DNA from 3 places in the Lacticaseibacillus rhamnosus genome. Region 1 is predicted to be linked to each of the others. Evidence: predicted binding sites of a transcription regulator. Region 1 holds the regulator's gene; each other region holds the start of a gene.
The links. The regulator LexA, encoded in region 1, represses DNA repair genes until DNA is damaged. The targets are predictions, from matches to a motif close to CNAACANNTGTTNG.
Positions count from the first base shown of each region.

Region 2: the regulator LexA is predicted to act here: its motif matches at 7,802-7,815, upstream of uvrC (excinuclease ABC subunit UvrC).
Region 3: the regulator LexA is predicted to act here: its motif matches at 2,784-2,797, upstream of xerS (tyrosine recombinase XerS).

Region 1 is NZ_LR134331.1:709,706-720,037, reverse strand. It holds gene EL173_RS03575 (flavin reductase family protein) at 69-686, shown strand; gene EL173_RS03570 (AEC family transporter) at 708-1,655, shown strand; gene EL173_RS03565 (hypothetical protein) at 1,666-2,139, shown strand; gene lexA (transcriptional repressor LexA) at 2,260-2,886, opposite strand; gene EL173_RS03550 (hypothetical protein) at 3,281-3,475, opposite strand; gene EL173_RS03545 (AI-2E family transporter) at 3,921-5,087, shown strand; gene EL173_RS03540 (hypothetical protein) at 5,080-5,559, shown strand; gene EL173_RS03535 (hypothetical protein) at 5,633-5,995, opposite strand; gene EL173_RS03530 (zinc-binding alcohol dehydrogenase family protein) at 6,206-7,231, shown strand; gene EL173_RS03525 (hypothetical protein) at 7,264-7,563, opposite strand; gene EL173_RS03520 (SemiSWEET family transporter) at 7,720-8,025, shown strand; gene EL173_RS03515 (PadR family transcriptional regulator) at 8,195-8,533, shown strand; gene EL173_RS03510 (permease prefix domain 1-containing protein) at 8,553-9,560, shown strand; tRNA gene EL173_RS03505 (tRNA-Ala) at 9,764-9,836, shown strand; gene EL173_RS03500 (helix-turn-helix domain-containing protein) at 10,168-10,332, shown strand, end outside.
Region 2 is NZ_LR134331.1:1,352,978-1,363,309, forward strand. It holds gene EL173_RS07035 (ABC transporter ATP-binding protein) at 1-901, shown strand, start outside; gene tig (trigger factor) at 1,073-2,413, shown strand; gene clpX (ATP-dependent Clp protease ATP-binding subunit ClpX) at 2,576-3,826, shown strand; gene yihA (ribosome biogenesis GTP-binding protein YihA/YsxC) at 4,013-4,612, shown strand; gene EL173_RS07055 (nucleoside triphosphate pyrophosphohydrolase family protein) at 4,612-4,902, shown strand; gene EL173_RS07060 (SPJ_0845 family protein) at 5,031-5,192, opposite strand; gene EL173_RS07065 (ABC transporter substrate-binding protein/permease) at 5,432-6,889, shown strand; gene EL173_RS07070 (amino acid ABC transporter ATP-binding protein) at 6,879-7,625, shown strand; gene uvrC (excinuclease ABC subunit UvrC) at 7,830-9,638, shown strand; gene EL173_RS07080 (PTS fructose transporter subunit IIABC) at 9,878-10,332, opposite strand, start outside.
Region 3 is NZ_LR134331.1:1,435,812-1,446,143, reverse strand. It holds gene EL173_RS07425 (FtsX-like permease family protein) at 1-1,483, shown strand, start outside; gene xerS (tyrosine recombinase XerS) at 1,659-2,771, opposite strand; gene EL173_RS07415 (manganese-dependent inorganic pyrophosphatase) at 3,599-4,531, opposite strand; gene EL173_RS07410 (LysR family transcriptional regulator) at 4,561-5,529, opposite strand; gene pflA (pyruvate formate-lyase-activating protein) at 5,651-6,502, opposite strand; gene pflB (formate C-acetyltransferase) at 6,640-8,901, opposite strand; gene parC (DNA topoisomerase IV subunit A) at 9,146-10,332, opposite strand, start outside.

The DNA.
Region 1 (10,332 bases):
CTTTTGGGCTACACCAGCTTCTATTGCAAGGTCTCACCATCGGATTTGTTATGTACTGGAGGTCTACGATGATTAACCTATCTGCCAGCGAACTTTCACCGCATGAACAATACAAGCTTTTGTCCGGCAGCATCATCCCACGGCCAATCGCTTGGATTACCACCCAGAATACAGCAGGTCTCATTAATCTAGCACCATTTTCGTTTACAACCGGGATTTCCAATCAGTTGCCGTTGTTATCGGTTGCGATTTTGCGCGAACGCCAAGCGCCAAAAGATACTGCGGCCAACCTCCTTGCTCGCCATGAAGCGGTTGTGCACATGGTTAGCACTGATCTTACCAAGGCGATGAATCAAACCGCAGCAAGACTGGCTCCTGATCAAAGTGAATTAACGCTGATTGATTTACCATTGATTCCGAGCACGGAGATTCAGGTGCCGGGTTTACAAGCTGCTCGCATTCGCTTTGAAACCAGTCTTTACCAATATGTCCCCATTCGTAATGCGGCGGGAATCATCATGACGGATCTCTTTATTCTAGAAATCCGTCAATTTCATTTTGCAGAAGCCGTGCTTGATTTACCGACACTGCATGTGAATCCAACTGCCTTGGCCCCCATTGCCCGGCTTGCCGGTCCTAACTACGCCGAATTGGGACGAACGTTTACATTGCGGCGACCAAAATAATTTATAAGGAAGTGGCGGTATTTGACAGCATTTATCTCAAGCGTTTTTGGCGTTTTCGAAATTCTTATTCTCATCATCATCGGCTACTTTCTAACGGCGCGCGGCTGGTTTAACAGCCACTCTAGCAAGGTCATCGCCAAGGTGGTGACCCAAGTCGCATTGCCTGCTTACATGATCGTCACCATCTCGTCGAAGTTCACTGCGGGTATGCTTTTGCGCTTGCTACCGGATTTGTTCTTCCCGGTGTTATCCATGATGATCCTTTTCGCCTTGTCATTTCTGGTTTGTTACTTGTTGAAAGTACCGAAGTCACGAAAAGGCACCTTTAAATCCATGTTCTTCAACTCCAACACGGTTTTTATTGGTTTACCGGTGAATTTGGCACTGTTTGGTCCTCGCAGCCTTCCTTACGTCCTCGTTTATTACATGGCCAATACCACTATTTTCTGGACAATCGGGGTTTATCTTATCCAAGGTGATGGGCCCAAACCGGCACGCTTTGATTTAAAAAAGGCGCTCGGCAAGGTTTTCTCACCTCCGTTATTAGGCTTCATGTTCGGGATTGTGCTCGTCTTATTGAACATCAAGCTCCCGGAGTTTCTAATGGCGGATCTGACATATGTTGGTGACTTAACGGTACCTGGATCCATGTTTTTTATCGGTATTGCGTTGCATACGGCTGGCTGGCGGCAGTTGCGGCTCAGCAAGGAAGCCTGGGGTATCTTTAGTGGCCGCTTTCTTTTTGCGCCGCTACTCATGACCGCATTGGTTGCTTTTGCTCCGGTTCCGACCTTGATGAAACAAATCTTTATTCTCCAGTCCTGCATGCCGGTCATGACCAATGCACCGGTTGTGGCCAAACTCTATGACGCCGATGCTGATTATGCTGCCATCATGGTCACAGAAACCACCTTGCTATCAATGATCGTGATTCCTATCGTTATGACCTGCATCCAATTTATTCACTAGGAGCTCGGAAATGAAAAAGCTGATATTTCTTACCATCTTAATCTTGCTAAGCGGCTGCTCTTCCACAACCCCGGCAAGCAAGTCTACATCCAAACAGCCAGCGGCCAGCACCGTCACCAGCCACGTCAAGCCCACTAAAAAGACCGTTCCCAAAGCCACTTTAAGTACACTTGTCGGCCACGCGTTCGTCCAAGTCGATAATCGCAAAAAGGCCATCCGGGTCACGTCCTCAACCAGCGGCTACTATCTTGAAACCTTAGCCAACCAAGGCGGCGTTTTTGAAAGTACCGATCAGGGAATTTTTGCCGCTCAGCTTACATTAAAAAGTCGAGTTTTCACCTTCACGGGTAAAGCGCAACCACAAGCGGCCAGTTCTACTTTGCAATTCCAACTCACCAAAAAAGGTCAACTCAAGCAACTTCCAAATGGACCTGTTTACAAAAAGGTACCGCAAGACGACCTTGATCGCCTCGCCCAACCTTGATATTTGCAACGTTGACATCAGGGTACATAATCAAAAAGACATTTACCACCACTTCGATAAAGTAGCTGGTAAATGTCTTTTTGATGTGAGGGCGATTCGTCCTACTGAATTATGAGCTGATTACACAAGCGCCGGCCGATATAAACTAACGACAATTCCGAGAATCGTGACACTTGGGAAGTACATATCATCCATATCATCATTTTCCGGATGCAGACGAACGCCATGCTTTTCTTTGTAAAAGCGTTTAACCGTTGCCTCATCCTCTTCGGTCATCGCAACGACAATCTGGCCATTTTCGGCATCATTTTGTTTCTTGACAATAATCTGATCGCCGTCTAAAATGCCGATCTTAATCATCGAACTGCCTTGGACCCGAAGCATAAACAATTCATCGGCGGAATACGGAAGATCGTCAGGGACAGGAAAATAATCATCAATATTTTCAATCGCCGTAATGGGAACCCCTGCAGCAACCGTTCCGACAATAGGGATTCCTTGTGCCTGAACCCCAATAAAATCAAGCCCTGCTGTCGTGACTTCAATAGTCCGCGGTTTAGACGGATCTTTGGCAATCAAGCCAGCCGCCAGCAACTTCTCCAAGTAAGCCGCGACCGTACTGGAAGAGCTGAGTCCGACCGATTTACCGATTTCGCGAACCGTGGGCGGGTACCCATGATCCTCGATCGCTTCATAGATTGTTTGTAAAATCTGTTTCCAACGTTTCTGACTTGCTTGTGTTGGCATCCGCTCACCGCCTCGTTCTCTTTTGTTACACTCAGCATACCAATACGAACGGACGTTTGCAATTGTTTTTGCTGTTTCATTTGAAAAAACTGTCGTTAGGCGCAACAAAATATCTTTTTGCCTCAATATTAAGGCCATTAACGCTTTTTATTTGCGTATGGACCGCGCCGCTCCCCAATGCAAGGACAAAGCATGCTTGGGTGGGCAATTCGATGGTTTTATCCTGCTTTCTATAACGCGCTCCCCGGCGCAGAAGTCTGCGTGTAAGGACCTTAAGCGCAATGGCCCGGTCTTGGCCATCACGCTTAAGGCCACTTACACTCCGACTTCTAACCGCGCCGGCTCGCGCTCACAAAAAATCCACAGTCGTCATGGCTGTGGATTGTTTCATCAATTAGTTATGCAATAATGGCATCTTATGCATCTGACGCCGATCACATCTGCTCTTGATGACTGCATAGAAGAAGCTTAAGAAAATATCTAGAGCCATCAACAAGATGCCGGCCGTCGCATAGTTACTAAACAATAGCAAAGTTGCGACCAGGGTCAGAGTTATTAATGTCCATTTAGCGCCCCGAAGTATGCTCATATGGGGTCACTCCTCTCCGTATCGGATGAACCGACATTGACTCACCGTTTTGGTTGTGACTTTATCATACCTGATTTTTTTGATTTGTAAAGCTTTTGTATATGTAAAATTTACATTAAGCGCCTTTGTTTAGGCTTTTATAATATTTGTAACGATTTCAGCGTGTTTTTGTAAATTTTATGTAACGACTGCAATTACACGTTCTTGACATTTCACGGAACCCATCCTCGAAAAATGCTACTCAGTCGAGTATCATTGTTATACAAGGTGTACTTGATTTTTGTGCTTAAAATCAGCGCTAAAGTGACGACTTCAGCTGTCGGTTACTGACAAGGTTAACTTGCCAGCCCTACGTTTGTTTTGTAAGGGCTTTTGTGACTGTCTGACCGCTTTGGCGTGCTGTGACCGGAATATAACCTTTACCGTTATTAGAGGAGGATCGCCTTTGAAACGTACCGACTCGTGGCTCTATCGCCGCTTTGTTAATAGTAAGTTCATGATTCTGCTAGTTGATTTGCTTTTGGCCCTGCTAGTCATTTTTGTCTTTACCAAAATTGCTTGGGTCTTTCAACCAGTCGTTGATTTTCTAGGGATTATTGCGCCGCCATTTATTTTTGCCGGCATTCTCTTCTATCTCACCGTTCCGATTATCAACCGCCTTGAAAAAGCCGGGTTGCATCGGGGCTTGGCAATCGGATTGCTGTTCATTGTATTGATTAGCCTGCTGGTCTGGGGCTTATTACGGTTTATTCCTGCTGTCAGCAATCAAATCACCAGTATCGTTGATTCCGCTCCGCAAATATTTACCGAAATCGGCAAATGGTTAGATGATTTAAATGACAAACAGAACATCCTGTCGCAACATGATCTCAACGAAATTGCCAATGAAGTCCAGACTTTCTTCACGGGTAAACAAGGTGCCTTTGTGACTGGCACCATTTCACAGCTGCAGAATCTGATTGGCATTGTCGGCAATGTGGTCGTCACAATTTCCACTGCGCCCATCATCCTCTTCTTTATGCTAAAAGATGGCGATAAGTTCACGCCGATGATCTTGCAGATTGTACCAACGAAACTGCGCCGCTCGGTTAAGCAAATGCTCCATGAAATGAATGAAAAAGTCGGTTCATACGTGCAAGGCCAGATCACGGTCGCATTATGCGTTGCGGTGATGTTCATGATCGGCTATTCGGTTATCGGATTGCGTTACGGTTTGATTTTCGGCTTGTTGGCTTGCCCGTTGAATCTGATCCCTTATTTCGGCTCGGCCCTTGCGATGATCCCACCGCTAATCATGGGCGCGTTAACTTCTCCACGCATGATTCTCGCCGTGATTGTCGTCTTCTTTATTGAATGGTTGATCGAAACGCAATTGATTTCGCCGCTGGTTATGGGCAGCAAACTTGAACTTCATCCCATTACCATTGTGGTTGTCCTGCTCACAGCCGGCAATCTCTTTGGCTTGGTCGGGGTCATTCTCGGCATCCCTGGCTTTGCCGTTTTGAAAATTGTCGTCACGCGATTCTTTAGCTGGTATCAGCAGGTTTCTGGTTTGTACGAATCAGATCACCCCACAGATGAAGTTGACCAAAAAGGAGTACCTCATGAATAGTTTTAATGTGTTATTGATCGGACTGGACATCGTTTTAATTGGCCTAGCTGGCTACTATCTTTTTTGGCAAAGTAAGATCCAATTTACTTCCCGATATGCAGTATCTCAGCTTATCTGGGCCGTGCTGCTTGGCTTTTGGTTTATGACAACCCGAGTCAACAACATGCCGTATATTATTTTCATCTCGATCTTTTTGGTGCTATCCATTATGGCAGGGACTGGCGGACTGGCCCCTACTCGCCTGATCGCCAACGGTTTACTGGCGCGCGTGATTCCATACACGCACATGTCCAGTATCACCTTGACACCGGTAAGCCTTCCAAATGGCCAGGAATGGGTTGTTGCCGTATTTGCCCTTAGCAAACGCCGGATGGTCCGCCTGACATTTCAGGCCAGTCTTCAAAACCTGTTAACCGAACTGTCAAAAGTACTGCCAAAAACGGTTCCTGTAACCGTCCAGCGTATGAACTAGCACGCATACGTAAAAGCAAAAAAGCTCCCCGAATAAATTTTTCGGAGAGCTTTTTTGCTAGTCGTCATTAACACTATTCATCGATCTTTCGAATAGCTAAGAGTGCAACCAGTACCACGGCCAGGCCAGCACCCGTCACCAGCATCTGCCACGGCGCGGTGACATCCAGGAAGTAATAATCAATCAGCGCCAGCATTAACCCGGCGAACAAAAGATCAATCCAGAAACGTCGCCACCGAGTCCTGGCTGCAGCATCTAACAATAAGACGATACCAATCAAGGCGGATAATACAATGCCAAAACTAATTGTCGCAATTGTCCCGATCGTATCAGCCGGCCGCATCGTGTACCACGCGAAAAATGCAAACCCCGCCGCTGCCAGTACTAAGACAATGACCAAGCCTATCAATTCACGTTTTGAGCCAAATTTTTTCACGAGCAGCCTCCTTAAAGCTATCGTCTTCACGTCATGTTCATCGTTAATTTTTTATGATTCGTCAATCGGCATCGAATTTTTCAAGCTGGGTTGCGCACACTTGGCTTGTTTCGCCAATATCCTGCACATTTTACCAAATAACCTGTGCATTTCCAACTCACTTCATAAAAAGGTTACAATAACGACAGATTAAACGAAAGGACGATTCAAATGTCACAAAATATTGCGATCGGTTTTACTAAAGGCTTAGCGATCACTGCCGAAAACAGCTTCCAAAGCTTTGCCCTCCCTGTCCCGACTCCCCAACCAAATGAAGTCGTTGTACAAGTTGACGGCGTATCGGTCAATCCGATTGACACCAAACGTCGGCAAGCGGCAACGCGACAAGCAACACCACAAGTGCTGGGATATGATGCAGTTGGAACCATCACCCAAGTTGGCGCACAGGTTGCTGGTTATCATGTTGGCGATCGGGTCATTTACGCCGGCACCACCCGCAAACCCGGCAGTAATCAGCAATATCAGGCAGTTGACGCACGACTAATTGCCCGCGCACCACAACAAGCCCCTACTGCTGACTTGGCAGCACTGCCACTGGTCGGATTGACGGCTTGGGAGTTGCTATTTGAAAAAATGGGCTTCATTCCCGAGTACAATGCGAATAAAGGTCAACAATTACTGATTATCAATGGCGCTGGCGGTGTCGGTTCCATGCTCAGTCAGTTAGCCCATTGGAGCGGCTTAACTGTTTTAGCCACGAGTAGTCCCAAAAATCATCCATGGCTGCGCGACCATCACGTTGATGTGCCGCTCGATTACCACGAGGATCTGATCGCCCAAATCCATCAAGCCGGCATTCAAACCGTTGATGGTATTGCGCTCCTCTATCATCCCGAACCCTATCTAGCCGCTGCCAGTCAGTTAATTCGGGCATTTGGCCATATTGGGTGCATTGTCGGTCCGCAAGCCGGGCTTGATTTGGCAGTCGTCAAAGATAAAGCAGCCAGTTTTGATTACGAGTATATGTTTGCTAAAACCGATTTTGCGTACCACATTGCTTCTCAAGGCGCGATCCTCAGCAAACTTCTAACTCTGTATCAAGACGGACAAATAAAGGCTTCGGTAACCAAAGAATTCACCGGCATTAATGTAGCAAACTTAAAAGCTGCCACTCAATTAGTAGAAGAAGGGCATATGGTCGGTAAAGTCGTTTTGACTGGGCCCTTTTCTCTGTAAATGATGCCTCCAGTTGCTTTAAGATCAAGGTTTTATTTCCGGAAACCTAAAGCATGCTGCAATGCAATCTTTGCCCCTTCTGAATTCAGCTGGCCGGGATCATAGATAATCGTTCCATCACCCATATAATAATGAAATTGTTGCATCACTGCTCGATTTATAACTGTGCGTAGGCGCAATTCATCATTAATGGCATCTAACAACTTCCCACTCCATGTCTTATCCATCATTTCAGGGATATCCCGTTCGGTCACAAACCCCTTATCCATGATCGCATCGGCACCTTCCTGCTTCTGAATCCGAGTGACCATATCTGTCTCTTTGTCTGCCATAAAGTTCCCTCATTTCGTGCTTTTTCAGAAAAAATAAAAATTGACCAACGCGATGCTGGCCGCCTATTCGATTCTATCACAGCCATCACCTCGACTTGGCATTTAAGACCAATCGTGTTAAAGTTATTTTTATCCTAAAAGAAGGGGGCATTTTAAATGCGCGTTGATACTGGGAAATATCCTGATGGTGTTGACCCCGCCCGAATAAAGCGGCTCAAACTCCTCAGTAAGCTGGCAACTTTTACCTGTATTTTAATGTATGTTTCGTACATTCCGGAAATCATTGCAAACTTTTCTGGAAGTCCAGTCAATCCAATTCAACCATTAGTAGCAATGGTTAATGCTACCTTATGGACTTGCTATGGCTGGTTAAAAACTTACAAAGATTGGCCAATCATTATCTCTAATATGCCAGGTATTCTGTTTGGGCTAGTTACATTCGTTACTGTTTTTGTACATTAATCGACTATCAGCAAACACCTTCATGATTGAAGGTGTTTTTTTACTTTACCTGATGAAGTAATCGTGTTAGCATTACTTCATCAGATGCAGTAGTCAACGAACGGCACCTTTGCCAGTTAGTTCACGACCACTGCTGCACCAACCAACCCTGCACAAAGGAGGCGCGCTCGTGATCAGTAGTGATGCCATGCGTGGCTATAATGACGTCCTTATTCTCGCCATTTTACATCAAGGCGATTCGTACGGTTACAAAATTGGCAAAGAAATTCGCGAACGAACCTCCGGACAATACATCATTCGCGAGACCACCCTTTACGCCGCCTTCAACCGTTTAAGTAAAAATGGCTATATCGAAGCTTACCCCGGTGCAGTCACAAATGGAAAGCCGCGAACTTACTATCGCATCACCTCAAGCGGTCAAACCTTTCTCGCAGTTAAAGCCGCAGAATGGCGCCGCGTCAAAACTGTTGTCGATTTATTCTTGAATCAGCCGTTAACCGATCTTTAGCCTTTGGAGGAACCTGCCCATGGATACGATTAAAACCTACTTAGATAGTCTATTCGCCTCACTACCCGATAATGCCAAAACCCAACAGGCAAAAACCGACATGCTCGCCAACATGCGCGACTATTATCGCGATTTGCTACGGGACGGTAAAAGTGAAGAAGAAGCCATCGGTGCTGTGATCAGTGCATTTGGTTCCTTAGATGAGTTGCGCGCTGATCTGGGCCTCCCGGTGCAATCCGATCCCAACCGTGCTGAAGCGGCAGCCGACGATGATGCCATTACCGAATCAGAACTGCGGCATTTTTGGCAAAGCGTTGACCATTTTGCCACCCAAATCGCGCTTGGCGTATTGCTATGCTGCATCAGCGTCGCCTTACCTGCCTATGCCGGCACCTCTCGTTATGAAGTGTTCGGGGTCATTGGCATGTTCCTACTAGACGCCATCGCAGTCGGTCTCTTCATTTGGGCAGGCACCACGTACAGCCAGCAAAAAAAGTTACTCAATGACCGACCAATCACCAAAAGCGCCAAGCACCTTGCCCAACAAGAAACGGCGGCCTATAGTCGGCAATTCGCTGCGGGCCTGATCGTTGGCATCATGATTTGCATCTGCTCTCTCATCCCTGCCATCCTCTCTGAATACATTAGCCATTTTATCAGCGATGACGCAGGTGGCGCGCTGTTTCTCATTATCGCAGGATTAGGTACTTATCTTATTCTTTATGTTTCCATTAATTATTCGCAACTGAAACGTTACACCTACGCCACAACAGTCCCAAATTCAGCTCCGGAACCCCATGACGAACACACAAGCAGTTGGTCCGCAGCAAAACACCACCATAACCAGCGCGCACGTCAAGACATTGCACTTTTCCGGCAAGTTTATTGGCCACTGATTCTTGTCACCTACTTCTTGGCCTCAACCCTTTTCGATACCTGGAGCTATTCTTGGCTCATCTTCGTTATCGGAGGTGTGCTCCAAAACGTCTTCATTGCCCTTATCACCCGGCGAGCTGAATCAAGATAAGCTTGATAAAACTTTGAGTCAGGCGCTGTCATTCCGAAATCAATCATATGGCCGCCTTTTCTGCAAGTGCCTCGTATGTGCTTTCCAAAATAATCGTGCTTTCCACTATTATTTTCCTTGCTTAACGGCAGACATCCTTGCCCAATTACGGTCAATCCCCTTTACACCAACGTCGAAGTTCAGTACAATTAGGTTTGTGTTTTGGGTCCATAGCTCAGTTGGGAGAGCGCCTGCTTCGCATGTAGGAGGTCGACGGTTCAAGTCCGTTTGGATCCATAATTGAAAGTCGCCAAGTAATTATATAAAGCAGCGCAGGCTTGGTAGCAGGTATATAGGTAACAAGCGTTGGGATTTTTTAAATAAGACTCTAGCATTGAGAATTTTTGAAGTTCTTAATCCTAGAGTCTTTTTTGTTCAATCCGTGCGATCATGATAATCGTAGTTTTGCCGCTGGTGTGTACAATAAAGTTGCATATATGCAAAAAATCTTTTTTCTGCACCGTCGTTCTCTCATAATTGGCTTATATCGTCTACATGCTCCATGACACTCACCGATATACGTATCATGGATGCCACCTGAATTAAAACATCTTTGGAGGGGGTATATTTGAAAACGAATAAAAGCGGTTCCGTATTAGAGGCTTTGGGGAGCTTCTTTCGCAGTCAACGCATCGCACGTGGCTTAACTCTGCAGGAAGTCAGCAGTAACTGGTCTGCTGCCACTTTATCAAGATTCGAACGCGGTGAAATCGATATTAGTACCGACAAAATG
Region 2 (10,332 bases), 640 kb from region 1:
CTTGATCGTCGCTTATACTGCCTATCTTGGCATTTTGCAGGCGCCCATTCGCCAACTGACCGGGTTGATTCAACAATTACAGCAGGCAACGGTTTCGTTTGAACGGATTGAAGCGTTGCAGGCAGCGACTCCGCAAATTGTTTCGCCGCCAAATGCTGTCCACTTGCCGCGATTTCAGAAACGAATCCAGTTTGATCACGTAGATTTCAGTTACGATGAGGCTGTGCCAGTACTGCAGGATGTCGACTTTACCATCGAAAAAGAAGAAGTCGTGGCACTGGTTGGGTCGTCCGGCGCCGGAAAAACAACGATTACAAATTTATTAGCGCGGTTTTACGATCCCACCAGTGGGCGCATTCTGATGGATGGCATCGATTTGCGTCAGGCGGATCTGATGAGTTTACGGCAACAAATTGCCATTGTCTCGCAAGATGTGATCTTGCTTGATGGCACCATTCAGCAGAACCTTGAATATGGCACATCATCTGTCAGTGAGGCGGCCATTTGGCAAGCAGCGGAGGCCGCTAACATTGCAGCTTTTATCCGCAGTTTGCCTCAAGGACTGGCGACGCAGGTAGGTGAGCGCGGAATTCGGTTATCAGGCGGGCAAAAACAGCGCATCGCAATCGCGCGAGTTTTCTTGAAAAATGCGCCGATCGTCATCCTTGATGAAGCAACCGCCGCATTGGATAATGAGTCGGAGCGTTTTGTGCAAACCAGTTTTGATCGGCTAATGACTGACCGGACATCGATCGTTATCGCGCACCGGCTTTCCACCGTGCGGCACGCGGATAAGATTCTTGTATTAGAACATGGGCGAATTGTTGAAGCGGGGAATCACGAGCAGTTAATGGCCCAAAACGGACGCTACAAGGAACTCTATGATTTACAGTTTACGTGATTGCTGTTGTTGCGATTGTTATTCTTAGGTTCATGCGCAGTTTGTGAAAATCAGAAAAAATCAAGTTGCGACAAGGCTTTTTTTGTCACAACGTTTACTTTCCCACCGGTTTCGGGTATCATACATTAAGTATGCAATGTGAATTGCGAGACTAATTGTCGGAGGTACAGCATGTCTGCAAAATGGGAAAAAAAGGGCACCAATGATGGTGAACTCACCTTTGAAATCGATTTACCAAAAATTCAAGAAGGCTTAGACCAGGCGTTTCAACGTGTTCGTAAGAACCTGACCGTCCCTGGATTTCGGAAGGGCAAAGTTAGCCGGACCGTTTTCAAACGGATGTATGGTGATGCCGCGTTATATGAAGACGCCTTGAACATCTTATTACCAGATGCTTATGAAGCAGCGGTTAAGGAATCCGGTATTGACCCGGTTGACCAACCAAAAATTGACGTTGAGTCTATGGACGAAGGCAAGCCTTGGGTGATCAAGGCTAACGTAACGGTTAAGCCAGAAGTTAAACTTGGCCAATACAAGGGCGTTGAAGTGCCTAAGCAAGACGTTGAAGTATCTGACGACGACGTTAACGCTGAATTGGAAAAGCGCCGTGAACAACAAGCCGAACTCGTGGTTAAAGACGACAAGGCAGCTGAAAATGGTGATACCGTTGTGATTGATTACGTCGGCACCATTGATGGCAAAGAATTTGATGGCGGTTCTTCCAAGAACTATAGTTTGGAACTCGGCTCAAATTCATTTATCCCTGGCTTTGAAGAACAATTGGTCGGCCATAAATCTGGCGATGAAGTAACCGTCAATGTTACGTTCCCAGAAGACTACAAGGCAACCGATCTTGCTGGTAAAGCAGCTGAATTCAAAACCACCATTCATGAAGTTAAGGTCAAGGAATTGCCAGAATTAGACGATGACTTTGCCAAGGATCTTGATGATGATGTCGATACATTGGCTGAGTTAAAAGACAAGATCAAGAAAGAATTGACCGATCAGCGTAAAGAAGCGGCCAAGAATGCAGTTCAGGAAGCGGCCATCAAGAAGGCTACCGAGAACGCAACGATCGAAGAAGTGCCAAATGCGATGATTGAACAAGAAGTGCATAATCAAATGGATCAATACCTAGGCAATATGCAACGCCAAGGTATCAGTCCTAAGATGTACTATCAATTGACCGGTACGACTGAAGAAGATCTGCATAAACAGTTTGAAGCCGATGCAGAAACTCGGGTTCGTACTAACTTGGTTCTTGAAGCCATCGTTAAGGCAGAAGATATTCAGCCAACTGAAGATCAAGTGACCGAAGAAGTTAAGAATTTAGCTTCCGAATACAACATGGATGAAAAAGCCGTTCGTCAGGCATTGAGTGAAGATATGCTCAAGCACGATATTGGGGTTAAAGAAGCCATCGACATCATTACTGACAATGCCAAAGAGGTCGAAGCGGCCAAGGATGAAACAGCTGATAAGGCTGATTCTGACAAGAAGTCAGCTAAATAGTTGTCACAATCGCGTCAAAGAGACGATCCTTGATCGTCTCTTTTGTCGTCTTAACAGGTCCAAAAAGCCGAACAGATCCCTTGACATTGGCATAGCGGTTAGTTGCTAGTCGGTACTTGACGGTTCTGGTAGAATGAAGGTAACAAGAAAGGGTTGAATTAGATGTTTGACAACGTTGAAACAACGGGTCCGGTGACTTGCTCTTTTTGTGGCAAGTCTCAGGATCAAGTGAAGAAAATCGTTGCTGGCCCTGGGGTTTATATTTGTAATGAATGTATCGACCTCTGCAAAGAGATCATTGACGAAGAATTTAAAGAAGAAGCCTATCAGAATCTACTCGAAGTCCCTAAGCCAATCGAAATCATGAAATCACTCAATGATTACGTGATTGGGCAGGATGCTGCGAAAAAAGCACTTTCGGTTGCCGTTTATAATCACTACAAGCGCGTCAACCAGATGCAGACTGCGACAAAAGACGATACTGAACTCCAAAAGAGTAACATTGCACTGATCGGCCCAACCGGTTCAGGGAAAACATTCTTGGCGCAGACATTAGCCAAGATCCTGAATGTGCCATTTGCCATTGCGGACGCGACAACGTTAACAGAAGCTGGTTATGTGGGCGAAGACGTCGAGAACATTTTGCTTAAATTGCTGCAAAATGCTGATTACGATGTTGAGCGCGCTGAAAAGGGTATCGTTTACATTGACGAAATCGACAAGATCGCCAAGAAAGCCGAGAACGTTTCGATTACCCGTGATGTTTCCGGTGAAGGCGTTCAGCAAGCTTTGTTGAAGATCTTGGAAGGTACGATTGCCAATGTTCCGCCACAGGGTGGACGTAAGCATCCGCAGCAGGAGTTTATCCAAATCGATACCACTAATATTCTCTTCATTGTCGGCGGTGCCTTTGACGGTATTGAAAATATTGTCAAAAACCGGATTGGCGAAAAGACGATTGGCTTTGGTACCGACTCCACCAATCAAGTGGATCCGGATAAGTCACTGATGCAGCAGATTATTCCGGAAGACCTCATGCAATTTGGGATTATTCCTGAGTTCATCGGCCGAATTCCGATTTTGGCAGCATTGGAGAAGCTCAACGAAAGCGACTTGGTTCGGATTTTAACCGAACCGAAGAATGCATTGGTTAAGCAGTATCAGAAGTTGTTAAGTTTGGATGATACGGATCTTGAATTCACACCTAACGCACTGAAGGCCATTGCCCATCAAGCGATTGTACGTGACACTGGGGCGCGTGGCTTGCGCTCTATCATGGAAGCCATCATGCAAGACACCATGTTTGACTTACCTAGTCGCAGCGATGTCGACAAGGTAGTCGTCACGAAGTCTGCTGTTGAAGGCAAGGCTAAACCACAATTAGTGCTTACCAAGGGCCGTGAAGCCTCCTAAAGCAAGCAGGGTTTCAAAGAGCACCAGGTTGGATAACCTGGTGCTCTTTGTTTGGGCTCAACCATGAATAAAGATTTGTAAATTCCCGCTAGCGGCCCAGTCAGCTTTTAAAATATGCTAAACTATTGAAGGCAGTGGTGCTTGAGTGCCACTAAAAGAGATGAATAAAAAAGGAGGCCGTTTAAGATGGACGTCCATGATGTCAAACTGACAATCAGTGCGGTTGCGGCTGCGCAATATCCAGAAGATGGCCGTCCGGAGATCGCCTTTCTCGGACGCAGTAATGTTGGCAAATCTTCACTGATCAATAAGTTAATTAAGCGTAAGGCGATGGCTAGAACATCCAGCGTTCCGGGGAAAACCCAGACGCTTAATTTTTACGATCTTGATAGTCGCCTGTTTTTTGTCGACGTTCCCGGTTATGGGTATGCCAAGGTCAGCAAATCAGCCCGGGCAAAGTTTGCAGCGATGATCGAGACCTATCTTACAACGCGGCAACCATTACGTGGGGTTGTCTTGCTGGTGGATAGTCGTCATGAGCCAACCGCCGACGATATCAGTATGTATCAATATTTAAAGTATTATCAGCTCAGGACTTTAGTGGTCGCCACGAAAATCGACAAAACGCCTAAAAGTAAACGGCTGCACGTTGTTAAGCAAATTAATCAACGGTTGGATTTAAACCAGACTGACACGGTTATTCCGTTTTCCGCAGTCACCGGTGAAGGCTATGATGCGATTTGGTCTTGGTTGAGTCAGACTTCGGGAGTGGGGGAAAATGAATAATGAACTTTAATGAATATCAGCAGAAGGCTAACCGCACATTGGCCGGCAACGAACATGTGTTAACCAACTTATCGCTAGGCTTGGCAAGTGAAAGCGGCGAAGCAATTGACTTGATTAAAAAGTACACCTTTCAGGGTCAGGATTTAGATAAGGTTAAATTACAGCACGAATTAGGGGATGTGCTGTGGTATCTTTCTCAAATTGCATTGTGGGCTGACATTGACTTTGATGATGTTGCCGCTGGTAATATTAAGGCATTGGCAAAACGCTATCCGCAATCCAAAAAGTGAACTTAGCGTCATTCAGAACATATTTAAACGCAGCTAATGATTTAGCGTCTAAAAAAGCGACCTCCGAAAAATTTTCGGCAGTCGCTTTTCTGTTTGCTTGAGTATGAAAATCAGCATAAATGGTTACTTTACTTTTTCGGCTTTTTAGCGCTATCTTTATCAGACTTTTTCGTCATCTTTTCGTGATGTTTTGGATCTGGCCCGGTAGCTTGTTCTTTATCGCTGGGAATGCTTGCGAATTTATCGAACATGTCGTTTAGGTTGGTTTGAGTGTTGATCTTAAGTGCCATGCACGGCCACCCCTTTCCTTGGAGAAAGTATAGCATCAACCAGCATTAGCGTCTAGACTGACAACCGGTTTTTCTAATGCCGATATTTGGCCAAAGGTTGATCTTGAAAACGATTTAAGGACTAGGTCGTGTTTTTCGATGATTTTACGAGTTAAAAAAAGAGTCACCAAAATATGAATATTTGTTGCATAAAAATTGAATTACGTGTATAGTACATTCTTGTAATCAAGGAGGGTATTATGACGCATTTGAAACGTTGGTTAATCGCTTTGGTCGCAGTTTTTGCCGCAATTGTGACCTTAAATATGCAAACTGTCCAGGCAGATGACAGCCTGGCAAAGATTCAACAAAAAGGCACGATTGTGATGGGCACTAGCCCTGATTATGCACCATACGAGTTTTTGGTGAATAAAAATGGCAAGAATCAGGTTGTCGGCATGGATGTCGAAGTTGCCCGCAAAATTGCCAAGGATCTTGGGGTCAAGTTAGTCATCAAGCAGATGAATTTCAGCTCGTTGCTAGTGGCGCTGCAATCCGGCAAGGTTGATATGGTGCTGGCTGCCATGTCACCGACTAATGCTCGCCGCAAGTCAATTGATTTCTCCAAGACGTATTATAAATCGGGTCAGGATATTCTGATTAATAAGACGGATGCTAAGATTTACAAAGACCACAAGAGTTTTGCCAATAAGAAAGTCGGCGTTCAAAACGGTAGTCTGCAGGAGACCTTAGCAAAAACCCAAATGAAGTCCAGTACGACTTTAGGACTGACAAAAGTAACCGATTTGATTCTGGCGCTAAAAACCCACAAAGTCGCCGGGGTTGTCGCGGAAGGTGCGGTTGCTCAAGCCTATACGTCTAACGATGATAAATTGGTTGAAATTCCCGGTCATTTTAATCTGTCAAGTGACACGATGGGGACTGCTATCGGGTTTGCCAAAGGATCTGATTCTTTAGTCGCAGCGGCCAATAAGAGTTTAGCAGATATTAAACAAAAGAATTTGATCCCGCAATATCTGAAAACCGCTGGCAGTTACATGAAGACGAATACCGAAGATACCAGTATGCTGCACTATTGGACTTATTTCCTTAAAGGGGTTGAGTATACCTTACTCATCAGTGCGATTGGGGCGTTCTTCGGGGTCTTACTTGGTACGATCTTTGCTTTATTGCGGTTGAGTAAGCATCGATTGCCACATCTCATTGGGGTTGCCTACATCGAGTTCGTCCGTGGTACGCCGTTGATGATTCAGGTCATGTTTGTCTACTTCGGTATTGGCATTTTCATTGACATTCCAGCGCTAGTAGCAGGGTTGATCGCGGTATCGCTTAATTCAGCTGCATACGTTGCCGAGATTATCCGTAGTGGGATTGATAGCATCCCGATTGGCCAGACTGAAGCGGCCCGTTCGCTGGGCTTATCCGAGCGCCAAACGATGACCAGCGTTGTGTTACCGCAAGCCATCAAGAACATTTGGCCAGCGCTAGGAAACGAGTTTATCTCACTGATTAAGGAAAGTTCTATTGTTTCGATCATTGGGGTTACGGACTTGATCTATCAATTAACGGTGGTTCAAACCGCAACTTATAAAGGTGTTCAGCCGATTTTGGTCGCAATGGTCTTATACTTTGTTTTGACATTCGGGCTATCCAAGCTCCTGAGTCACTTTGAAAGGAAGATGAATCATGCAGCATAAACCTTTGATCCAAATCAACCACTTGACCAAGAAGTTTGGCGATAATGTGGTCTTGAATGATATTAGCGAAACGATTGACCAAGGCGATGTGATTGTCGTGATCGGTGCGTCAGGTGGCGGGAAAAGTACCTTCCTGCGCAGTTTAAATCTGTTGAACCGTCCAACTGCAGGCGAAATCCTTTTTGAAGGAACAAACCTGGTTGATCTTAGCGAAAAGCAGTTGGATAATGTCCGGGAGAAAATGGGGATGGTGTTCCAGAGCTTCAATCTTTTTCCGAATATGACGGTTCTAGAAAACATCAAACTGGCGCCGTTAAAAGTCAAAACGGTGACGGATGAAGAAGCAACCAAAACAGCCAAGGAACTGTTGGAACAAGTTGGCTTGGCGGAAAAAGCCGATGCCTATCCTGCTAGCCTCTCCGGTGGTCAACAACAGCGGGTGGCGATTGCCCGCGCGCTGGCGATGCACCCTGATGTGATGCTTTTTGACGAACCAACGAGTGCATTGGATCCGGAAATGGTTGGTGAAGTTTTGAAGGTCATGCAGGATCTTGCCAAAACCGGAATGACGATGGTCGTGGTGACGCACGAAATGGGATTTGCCCGCAGTGTGGCCGACCAAGTCTGGTTTATGGATGGCGGGAAGATTCTTGAAAAAGGCACGCCTGAACAGCTTTTCGAACATCCTCAAGAAGAGCGGACACAAGACTTTCTTTCTAAGATCCTCGCACAATAATTTTCATCAAAGTACTTTGTCTGGCGCATACTGGGCAAGGTACTTTTTTTGTGAAAACGAGCTGGTGGGGTATCATGAGGTTTGAACCAGAAGTACAAGCTTGGTATGACAAGCATGCTGGCAGGTGTATAGGCTATCTGCTTGCAATCGCATTTTAGAATCTTTATAATGTTAGGCGAACATTTGTTTTATAAGGAGCTTACAATGGCATCTGCACACATTGAACATAAGTTATCGTTACTGCCGGATCTTCCCGGTAGCTACCAAATGAAAGACATCAACGGGAAGATTATTTATGTCGGCAAAGCCAAAAATCTCAAGAATCGGGTTCGATCCTACTTTAAGAGTTCGCATGACGGAAAAGTAGCGGCAATGGTGGCACAAGTGGCGGATTTTGACTACATTGTGACCTCTACGAATAAAGAGGCGTTCTTGCTTGAGATTACGTTAATTCAAAAGTACCAACCTTATTACAATATCAAGCTGAAAAAGGGCACCGGTTACCCTTATATCAAGATCACTAATGAACGCGACCCCAAGATTGAAATTACCGGGACGATTCGCAAAGACGGCGGCTATTATTTTGGCCCTTATCCCAATGTTTACGCTGCCCAGGAAACCATGCACTTTATTCAGAAAGTGTATCCACTACGCCGCTGTAACGGCTATCAGGGTCGCCCGTGTCTTTATTACCATATGGGGCAGTGTCTCGGCGCTTGTTTTCGCACCGTCCCGGAGAAGGAATATACCGATCAGATTGCGCGGATTAAACGCTTTTTGAACGGTAATGTCAGCAAAGCCAAGGCCAGTTTGACTGCCAAAATGGAGCGCGCGGCAAAGAATCTGCAATTTGAACGGGCAGCCGAGATTCGGGATCAACTTTATTACATTGAGCAAACGGTTGAGAAGCAAAAGATTATTTCGACGGATAATACCACGCGCGACTTGTTTAATTTTTATATGGATAAAGGCTGGATCAGCATTCAGGTCTTCTTTATTCGCCAGGCGCGATTGATGAAGCGTGAGTCGCGCTTGTTTCCGGTGGTCAATACGGCTAAAGAAGAGTTTGAATCTTTTATCTTACAATTCTACAGCCGGAAAAATAACGTTAAACCGCGTGAAGTATTGGTGCCTGCAGGGCTAGATAATAAGGTGCTGGCTGATATCCTTGAAGTACCGGTACGCACACCCCAACGAGGCGAAAAACGCGAGCTGATGGCGCTAGCAGCCAAGAACAGCAAGATTAAACTGGAAGATAAGTTTCGGTTAATGGAATTAGATAATCGGACAACGGTAGGGGCGATGAAAGAGCTGATGGCAGCCTTAAAGTTACCGATGGGCCATGTGGTAGAAGCATTTGACCATAGTCATATCCAAGGTGCCGATCCGGTGTCTGCCATGGTTCAATTTGTCGATGGCCAACCTGCCAAAAACAATTATCGCAAATACAAGTTGGATGCGGACAAAACCCATAATGGTGCTGACGAAGCTGCCAATACGCGCGAAGTCATTCGCCGACGATATACGCGGCTGCTAAAGGAACATGCGGCATTGCCGGACTTGATTCTGATGGACGGTGGTGAGATTGAAATGAACGCGGCTAAAGATGTCCTGGAAAATGAATTGAATCTCGATATTCCGGTTGCCGGAATGGTCAAGAACAATAAGCATAAGACGGCTGCCTTGCTATTCGGTCACGCCGACGAGATGATCAATTTGGATCCGAAGTCGCAGGGCTTCTACCTGTTGGAACGTATTCAGGATGAAGTGCACCGGTTTGCCATCACGTTCCATCGCCAGCTTCACGCCAAAAACTCGTTGGCATCGCGCCTTGAGGGAATTAAGGGCGTCGGACCCAAGACACGCTTAAAGTTGCTGCGTAAATTCAAGACCATCACAAAGATCAAAGAAGCACCATTGGAAGATATTCAGGAGCTAGGCATTTCAAAACGCGTCGCCCAGGCACTGAAGCTTTCGTTAACGGCAGATCCCACGCCGGCACGTCGGGTATAAATGATGCGGATAACGTGGTAATTTTTTAGAGCCGTTTTCAAGACAATGGAAAAAGCAGGTTCCAAAAGACAAACGTTGCCTTTTGATGCCTGCTTTTTTGCAAGATGATTGAAAGCCACAAACCGAATTTAAAAAGCGTCATTCAAACGGACAAAAAAACTCGCAGCGCATTTCAAAGCTGCGAGTTTTTAATTTAAGCCATGACCGCTATTAAGTGACGCTTACAAGCTTATCTTGACTTAGCGATTCTCTTTAGCAACTGGACGCCAGAAGCCAAGAATCAGTGCGGCGATGATGGTTCCGATAATCAATGACATGATAAAGCCAAATTTCTGATCGGTTAGTAAGAGTGCAACGACACCGCCATGAGGAGCCGGAACGTTAACGTGCCAGAGCTGAGTTAAACCACCGGCAATCGCAGAACCTATTACGGAGCTACCGATGATGTGCAATGGATCGGTTGCTGCAAACGGAATCGCACCTTCTGTAATGAACGTTAAACCAAGCGCATAGTTAGATAAGCCGGCATTGCGTTCCTGTAGGGTGAATTTCTTCGGGAAGAAAGTGGAAGCAACCGCGATAGCCAATGGTGGAATCATACCGCCGATCATAACGGCAGCCATCCAGCGACCATCTTTAAAGCCAGATGCTTGATAAACGCCAATTGCAAACGTATAGGCCGCTTTGTTGAAAG
Region 3 (10,332 bases), 730 kb from region 1:
TTTAATGTTGGTTGACGAGTTCTGGCTATTGCGCAAACATCCCATCGAACTCGTACGCGAACAAAACGCTGGGGAACGGGAACCTAAAACCAAGTGGCTAACTTTGATTGTCAGCATTGCGAGTCTGGCTGCCGGTTATACGATTGCGGTCACCGTCAAGAATCCGCTTCAAGCGATGAGCTTGTTTTTCTTTGCGGTCGTCCTTGTCATTGTCGGGACTTACGGTCTCTTCACGTCCGGCTCGGTATTTGTCTTGAAATGGCTGCGTCACCGCAAGAACTACTATTACAAGCCTAAACATTTTATCAACGTCTCGAATCTGCTTTACCGGATGCAGCAAAACGGCGCAGGGTTGGCTTCGATTGCTATTTTAGTCACCATGACGCTGATTACACTTGCAACCACCGCAACGTTATTCTTTGGCATTCATGAGATTGTCAACTCGCAAACCCCGGTTGATTTAGCATACTCAATCAACCCCAAGCGGCCGGATGCAGCGAACCAACTACGGACACTGGCTAAAACACATCACGTCAAAATCCACTCGATGCGAACCTTTAACGGACCCTCAAGTACGCTTGCTTTATTAGAAAAAAACAAGTTAGATTCTCAAGCTAACTTTAACGGCCCGTTTAGCTTCAATAATGCCCGTTCGGTTCAGCTGATGACCGTCGAAAATTATAACCGCTATACTGGCAAGCATGTGACACTTAACAATCATGAAGTTTTAATCTATGCCTCCAATCATTACGAACCCGCCACGTTGCGTATTGGCAAACAGACTTACCACGTCGCCAAACAAGTCACCAGTTTTCCAAATGCGCCTAAAACGTTTATTCCTAACTTGTTTGTTGCGCTCCCATCTGATGTCCAACTATTAACCGCTTTACACGCGCTTTATCCAAAAAGGTCAATGGCACTGCTCAAAGCCGACGTGACCACTAATCAAGACGTAACATTAAGCGGCAGTCACGCCAATCAGGTCAAGCTTTATCATGCAGTCGTCAAAAGAGGGATTGCATTACCGGAATCGGTTCAATCGCGAGCCGCTAATTACGATGATACTGCCAGCATGATGAGCAGTTTCCTATTCCTTGGGGTTGTCTTTGGGGTGACCTTCATCCTGGCAACCTTGCTGATTCTTTACTACAAGCAGTTGGCAGAAGGCTACGCGGATGCACGCCGCTATACCATCTTACAACGCGTCGGCCTGAGCCTTCGGGAAGTTCGCGCTACCATTAATAGTCAGCTACTCACACTGTTTTACCTGCCTTTGATCGTCGCTGCCATCCACGTGGGCTTTGCATTGCCCTTTGTCCAACGTATTATGATGCTATTCGGCCTGCCGGATTGGCAATTCTTCTTAACCGTTTCGTTAATCACGCTTGCAATTTTTGCGGTCATCTACGTGCTGATGTACCGTTTGACCGGCAACGTTTATTATCGAATTGTTTCCCGCCGTCAGCCATCCAGTCGTGGGTGAGGGCGGTCTGACGCATAGTATAAAAAAGCTGCCTGATCGCAAGCCATCAAAGGCGATCAGGCAGCTTTTTTCTATGTCAACCAGCATCAAAAAATGTCGCCACTGTTATCTCACTGAATACTGTGACGTTAATTAGCGCCGCAACATGACTTAACCAGACAACTAACCGCCGACATTATGGTTGCTGGGGATGTTGATCCAAGGCTTTGGCGGCAGTTTCCGAAACTTCGCGTAAGGCCGCTTTTCCACTTTTATCGCTGAGATTGATGTACAGATCCGTCGCGCTGGTCGTCGTTTGTCCGAGTTGATCGGCAACTTGCTGCACATCCTTGGTGACGGTATAAATATTGGTTCCCAAGGTATGGCGTGCTTTATGGGGTGTTGATGGGCGGCCATAAGCGGTTGTATAGCGTTTGAAGAATGCTTCAATCGTATTTTGGCGAATGCGGTTTACCATTTGGCCGATTTGCGTCACAAATAGCGGAGAAGTAGGCTTCTGCTGACCAATCATCGCGGTTCGGGACTTCAAGTAAGCCGTTAAATAAGGATCAATCCAGTCAGCAAAGTTAACGCGATCCTGAAAATTACCTTTACGCACCACCTGCACAGTATGACGATCCATATTGAGATCTTCCAAATTCATATTGACCAATTCACTAACCCGCACGCCGGAGCCAAACAGCAGCGCAATGATCGCCAAATTTCGTTCCTTCGTCGCCTCAAAATAAGCACGCGGTTTCGATGGCAGCTGCTGAGCATATTGCTGATCCAGCCACTGTAAAAAGCGCGCATCTTCGCCATCCACAAACAACATTTCCTGCAGTTTATGATTACGGTAAGTCGTCGTCTCTGCATGGGTCTTAAGTTTCACCTTATTCCAAACATTGCGGTAAAAATAAGGCTCACCGTCCGCATTTGGTTCGCTTTCTTCGGTTAAGAACCGATAAAGGGCCTTGATCCCGACCAGTCGTAACGCCACACTGCGCCGCGTCATACGTTTATTCGGATGGGTTTTTGACGGCCGCTCAAGTAAATACGCCACAAACGCCTGCGCATCACGCAAGGAAAGCCGCTCTAAAGTTTCCAAAGGCACATTCTGTGGCGAAATGGCGTCCGTGACCCGACTGGAGATAAGCCAATGCAGAAATTCCTGGTAAAAGTGCAGGTACTGGTAAAGGGTAGAATCCGCGATGGGAATTGCTTTTTGGCTGTGATAGTAATCCTGAATATAGTCCGGCAGGGAAGGTAGCATGGCTTGTATTAATTTAGGATAGTTCTGTGTCGACAAATAAAGTCACCTCGAACATATGTTTTCTTTTGGATAATTTCAGTATACGCGAAAAAACCAGTGCGTGGCGAGGGATAATGACGAAAATATCGGTAATTCGCAACGATATGCGCCGAAAAAAGCACCAGTGTAGAACTGAATAAAGTTTTAGTATTATCCAAAGGTAAATGGGCTTCTAATCATCAAGCCAGCTAAATCACCAAATTTGTTGATCTGTCATTTGACACTAAACTTAGTTGCATTTCAAATTTGAATTTACTGCACGATCAGGACCATCTGTGCTGATGTCCTGATTCCACGGCGCCGCTTTAGCAACAGTTTAACCAATTAACCAACGATTCATTGGCTGCAATCAAATCAATTTTCGTATTTTGATCCAGAATTCAGCTGACAGCAACACTTGCGACTTGAATGCTGTTTATGACTCAAAATGATACTTTCTACAAATCTGCTTTGATTAATGCTGAATTTACATATATTTAGCAACGACTGGTCATTTTCAAACCAGAAAAAACAAATAAAGCGCACCGCTCACATCCGTACAATTGATTTGCTTCTCTCAAAAGTTTTTGAGCTGTCTGTCAGGTGAGGGGACTTGCATCAATCGTTTTGCCATTTGAACACCAAATAAGTCACGTCAAAGTCAACGACTCAAAATCTCCATTCTAGTTTACATAATATATATTATACGAAGTAGTTATGAGGCTGCGTTTTTTGCACCTCGTTTTAAATTTGAACTATCCTTTTTGTTCATCCAAGTTTTTGAGCACAAAAAAATCGCAACCACAAACGGCTGCGATTTATAAAACCAATTATTAAGTTCAAAATTAACCTTCAAACGCACCTTGCATTGGCGGTACGACCTGCTTCTTACGTGAAACCACGCCAGGCAGTGCCAACCGGTCATTTGCATCAAACTTTTCGTTGAATGCTGCGGCCACTTTGTCACGATCTGCGCCAACAGCAAAGCCCGTTGAATTGCTGTTCAGAATATCGGTTGCAATTAACAGGAAGTCATCATAGCCCTTCGCCTGTGCTTCTTTGGTCATAGCGGCCACCAATTCATCCTGACGCGCATAAATATCATCAAGATCAACTGTATTCACTTGTCCAATACGGATAGACTTACCGCCCATCGTAAAGCTCTTCGCATCGCCTTCAATGATATCCATATCCGACTTGGCAGCTAGATTGGTGCCCGCCTTCAACATAGCCAAGCCATATGATTGCAGGTCAATGCCAGCGATTTTAGCCATTTCCGGCAAGATCTTTTTGTCCTTGTCGGTTGCAGTCGGTGACTTCAGAAGCAGGGTATCCGAAATCAAGCCAGAAGCCATTAAGCCTGCCAGTGTTGGTGAAATTTCATAGCCGTGTTCCTGGAACAACTCGAAAATCACCGTGTTGGTACTGCCCACTGGTTCTGCCCGGTAATATAGTGGTGACGCCGTATGGAAGTTGGCAATGCGGTGGTGATCAACCACTGAATCGATTTGCACGTCTTCGATATCAGCAACGCTTTGCTGGAATTCGTTATGATCAACCAACATTACGTGCCCGGTTTCATTTGCGGCTGTCTTAATGACCCGCGGCGCAGCAACCTTAAAATGATCCAATACAAACTTGGTTTCATCGTTTGGTTCACCGAGTGCTACTGCTTCAACATCGGTATTACCTGCTTGCTTCTGAAATTCAGCCCAACTCATGGCGCTTGTAATCGCGTCTGTATCAGGGTTTTGATGTCCAAAAATCAAAGTCGTCATGTTATCTGATCGCTCCTCAGCTGAATAGTTTACCGTTCAATTTTACCACTGTTTTCGCTGACCCGCGATAGATAATCTTTCTCGGATAAATGTGCGTCAAACGTCTTAAAGAAGTTGGCAATCCGCGGAATATCGGCTTTTTCCTTGCGATACACAAACGAGGTCTCAAAGCGAATCGCTGGTTCAAAGGCAACGGCATGCGCCTTGATTTGATCAGCATGAGCGGCAACAAAACTGGTTGGTAACGCGGTGTTAACACCGGTATGGTTGACAAACTGAGTTAACTGATATGGCGTGGTAAAATGCGCCACAACATGCGGAAAATCAACCATCTGATTCTTATACGCCTCATGCAACAACTGACCCAGGAAATAGTCGTCTGGATAAGTTACCCACGGCTCAGCCAGCGTATCTTTAAAATGCAGGCGTTTGCGATTAGCCAAGGAATTATCATGATGCAGGAACAATAACTGTTCATCAAGAATCTTCTTGCTTGCATACGGCTTCCAGTTCTTAATCGTCTCATCAGGCAGATTCATGATGGCCAAATCAATCTGATTGTTCTCCAACGCTTCCCAGATCTCATGACGTGTCATCATTCGTAGCGTGATTTCGACTTCAGGATTAAGGTCGTAATAATGCGCGATAAAAGCATTAAACGCACTGTCTTCAATTGAACTTAACAAGCCAATATTAATCTTGCCGACTGTGGCACTGGTGCTTTGCTGAATCTCGTCAGTCGTCTGGTTCAAAATTTCATAAATCTCGTGTGTCGCCTTCAACATCGTGCGACCGGCATCGGATAAATGCAACTTCTTACCAACGGAATAAAACAATGGTGCCCCCACTGTTCGTTCCAATTTCTTGATTTGCTGCGTCAGTGCCGGCTGGGTAATCCCCAACAACTGGGCTGACTGGGTGTAGTTCATGGTTTCTGCTAATTGCAAAAAATACGTGAGAGTTTTGGAGGAAAAAATGCGCTCTTGTTTCGTCTTCATAGGGCGGCTTCCCTTTCGTTTATAATTTGATAACGTTACTCAACCATCATCATAAGTGGCATTTAAAAAAAACGCAACGGATTTGCTGCGTTTTTAATCGTTACGTTAAGTTTCAACTAAATCACTGCTTGTTAGCTGGCTGTGGTCGCCAACTTTGCCATCCAGTATAGTCCTCAACGTGTAGCAAGTTCTCTGCATTCTTGACCCGATCAGCTGAAGGCGGCTCGATACCTTCCAGCGGATACGTAATACCTAGTTCATGGTACTTCTTAACCCCTAACGTATGGTACGGAAGAATTTCCACTTTCTGGACCACGCGTTTATCCAAAGTGGCAATATAATCTCCCAAGCGTTTGAGATAAGGATCAAAGTCGGTTCGTTCTGGCACAAGTACGTGGCGAATCCACATATCATCGCCATGATCCGACATATACTGAACCATATCCAAAATGTTTTCGTTTGGGAAACCGGTTAGCTTTTTGTGTTCCGCGGAATCAATGTGCTTGATGTCAACCAACGAAATATCCGTGACGGCCATCAGTTTCTCAAATTGACCAAACCACGGCTGATCACGGGTGAATGGACCACCCGAAGTATCCAAACAAGTTGAGATACCCAGTTCCTTAGCTTTGGTAAAAAGTTCCAGGATAAAATCAATTTGGACGAGACTTTCGCCACCGCTACAAGTAATCCCCCCTTGTTCGCCCCAGAAGGCTTTATATCGCTGTGCATCTGCCAGGATCTGATCAGCGGTCATTTCCTCGCCCACACCGATATTCCAAGTGTCAGGGTTGTGACAGTACTGGCACCGCATCCTGCATCCTTGCATAAAGACGACAAACCGAATCCCGGGACCATCAACCGAACCAAAGCTTTCGACTGAATGAACGTATCCTTTTATTGGGCCTTCATGATCCTGTCCCACTTGTTCCAAAATATTTAACGGGCTTTGTGATTGATCGATGAGTTTCATCTATGCCGCCTCCAGTGCAAATAAATACCTAATTTTCAACGATTTTCATTTCAGTTTGTCAAAAAACGGCAACAGCATCGTTGCCGTCTTTTGACAAAACAGGAATGATCTCCTGTTTTGCGAATAGATTGACTTGATTACATTTCGTCGAAGAAGGTCCGAGCGATAACATCGTCTTGCTGTTCTTTGGTCAGGTCTGCAAAGTAGACGCAGTAACCGGAAACTCGAACAGTCAAGGTTGGATATTCTTCTGGGTGCTTCTGGGCATCAATCAACGTTTCTTTATTGAAGACGTTGATGTTAAGGTGCATGCCGCTATTTTCCATGTAGCCGTCAACCATGTGAACCAAGGTGTCCTTACGGGTTTCATCGTCATGGCCTAAGGTGTTCGGTGTTACCCCAAAGGTATTGCTGATCCCGTCTGTTGCATAGTGATATGGGATCTTGGCGGTTGACATCAAGGAAGCCAAAGCACCGTTCTTTTCAGCACCATACGCCGGGTTGGCACCAGGTGAGAATGGTTCGCCCTTCTGACGGCCGTTTGGTGTTGTCCCGGTATTCTTACCATAAACCACATTAGATGTAATGGTCAGAACACTGGTACTGAGCTTAGCACCGCGATACAGATGATGTGTATTCATCTTGTTGTAGAAGGTCTTAACCAACCACTTAGCAATGTTGTCTGCCCGGTCATCATTGTTACCATAACGCGGATAGTCATCATTGTCAGCAACAAAGTCGATTGCAACGCCATTTTCATCCCGAATTGCCTTCACGTGGCCATACTTGATGGCACTGATGGAATCAACCGCATGTGACAAACCGGAAATCCCGGTAGCAAACGTCCGATTCAGACGTGTATCCTTCAATGCCAACTGCGCAGCTTCATAGTAGTACTTGTCATGCATGTAGTGAATAACATTCAGTGCATTGACATAGACATCTGCTAACCAGTCCATCATCTTGTCGAACTTCTTCATGAACTCGTCATAGTCGATATAGTCGCTGGTGATCGGCTCGTATTCAGGTCCCACCTGTGCTTCCTGAATTTCGTCTTTACCACCGTTGATCGCATACAGCACGGTCTTGGCTAGGTTTGCTCGCGCCCCGAAGTACTGAACACCATCTGCAATTGGCTGCGCGGAAACACAGCAAGCAATGCCGTAATAGTCGGTTCCCCATTCGTTACGCATCAGATCATCGTTTTCGTATTGAATGGTTGAACTTTGGATGGACACTTCAGTGGCATAACGTTTGAACCCTTCAGGAAGACGTTCGCTCCACAACAAGGTGATGTTTGGTTCCGGTGCCGCGCCCATGTTGTCCAAGGTCTTCAGGAAGCGGAACGCGGTCTTGGTAACATGATGACGGCCATCATTACCCATCCCTGCCAAGGACAGTGTTGCCCAGATCGGATCGCCGGAGAACAGTGAGTTGTATTCTTCAGTCCGAATGAAACGTACCATCCGTAACTTCATAACCAAATGATCGATGAGTTCTTGTGCCTGCTCTTCATTCAGCTTGCCCAAACGCATATCCCGTTGAATATAGGCATCAATCACTGTATCGATACGGCCGACAGACATTGCCGCACCATTTTGGGTCTTAACGGCTGCCAGGTAACCGAAGTAGATCCACTGAACAGCTTCTTGAGCATTAGCAGCTGGGCGGGAAATGTCATAGCCGTATTCTTTGGCCATCTTCTTCATGTCATTCAAGGCACGATACTGTTCGTTAATTTCTTCGCGCAGTTTGATAACATCATCTGTCATCTCGCCATCGCCGGTCAGGTTGTAATCGTTGAACTTCTCAGCCATCAGCCGGTCAATCCCATAAATAGCAATTCGAGGGAAGTCCGAAACGATCCGACCACGACCATAAGCATCCGGTAAGCCGGTCACAATCTTATAGTGGCGGGCTTTGCGCATTTCCGGCGTATAAGCATCAAAAACACCTTGGTTATGCGTCTTACGATATTCGGTAAAGATCTTGTGCTCATTAGCGTCGGTTTCGAAGCCATAGGATTTCAAAGCATCCTCAGCCATCCGGATACCGCCAAATGGCATGAATGCCCGCTTAAACGGCTTATCGGTTTGGACACCGACAATCTTTTCGAGGTCCTTATTCAGATAACCTGGGCCATGAGAAGTAATGGTCGATGGAATATTGTTATCTGCATCCAGCACGCCGCCATTGGCACGTTCTTGCTTTTTCAGATTCAAAACCTGATTATTTAAAACGGTCGTTGCTTCAGTGGGGCCAGCAAGGAAACTCTCGTCCCCATCATATTGGTTCAGGTTATGCTCGATAAAATCGCGCACGTTAATTTCTTCTTGCCAGTCGCCGCCGTTAAAGCCTTCCCAATAATTAGGAACTTTGGTTTCGTCAAGCTGTTTCATAGGTATTGCCTCCTAAAGTGAATTACAGATGTGACAGTTCTTACAAACTCAGTATAACACGAAGGCAAATCTATGCAAGCGTTTTATCGCTGATATAACAGGCGTTTTGCTGTTTTTTCGGTGTACTTTCCTGTTTCATAAAAAAAGCTTAATCATTAGCTTGATAAGTTGTGCACAACCGTACTGTCATATAATAAATCAAAAAGTCCTCATCTGTATTAATACAGATGAGGACTTTTTTGCGTTACGGTTCAACCGGTGTTTCTTCACGTGTGCGTACGAAAACCGGTTTTCCTTGGACATCAGTATCAATCACAAAGGAACCATTAGAGTAGCGATCACCTGTCGGGTGGTTCACAGGCGTTAACGTGATCACTTTATCGGCATCGGTTAACACATCCAGACGCGTGTTGTCATCGACTTGCATCATGGCGACAATGCGGTGCGGATCACGCTTTAATTCGCGTAAAACAAGCAATCCGCGGCGAGCACGGCTCATTTGACCGACTTCGCTTAACGCCATACGTTTAAACGCACCACGCTGAGTCAAAATGCCCACCACTGCTTTTTCTGGTTGCTTAACTAAAATAAAGTTAACTACCTCATCTTCCGGTTTGAGATCCATACTTTTGACCCCAGTAGCCCGAGCACCGACCGTGGAAACTTCAGCCAGTGGGAAGTCGAGTCCATACGCATGTCGGCTGACAACAAAAACATCCTGGGCTTGATCGGTCGTGAAGTAAGCATTGGTAACCACGGCACCCGGTGTTTTCAATTTCATTGCCATCATTGGTTTGCGTTTATACGTGCGCTGCGGCTGCAAATCACTCAATGCCGTCTGCTTAATGTAGCCGTCACTGGAGCCAAGGACAAAGGTACCAGCAAGATCTAGCTGATCAAAAGCAAAGACTGCCAAAACCTTTTCATCGGTTCCCAAGCCAACTGTCTGGCTTAAATGTTCCCCAGTGTCCTTCCACCGCGCATCGCTAATTTCGTAAACGGGCCGATAAATGATATTACCGGCATTCGTGACAATGTAAAGATGTTGCAGGGTGCTTAACTCTCCGGTAAAAATCGCCAAATCATTGGGTTTTAAACCGTTATCTTCAGGATCAACAGCTTGGTAACTACGCAAGGAGCTGCGTTTGACATAGCCGTCGCGTGACACCTGGACCATCACGGTTTCATCAGCCACTGTGACCGTCGTTGCCACTTCGAGCGTTTCAATCTCGGCTTGAATACTGCTGCGCCGATCATCCCCGTACTCTTTAGCAATCCGTTTAAGTTCTTTTTCAATCACCCGATCACGCGAAGCCGGCTGCGCTAGAATGTCTTGATATTCGGCAATCGCCTTGGCCAGTTGTGCCGCCTCGTCCTGCAAAGCGGTAATGTCGGTATTCGTCAACCGATATAACTGCAAGGAGACAATGG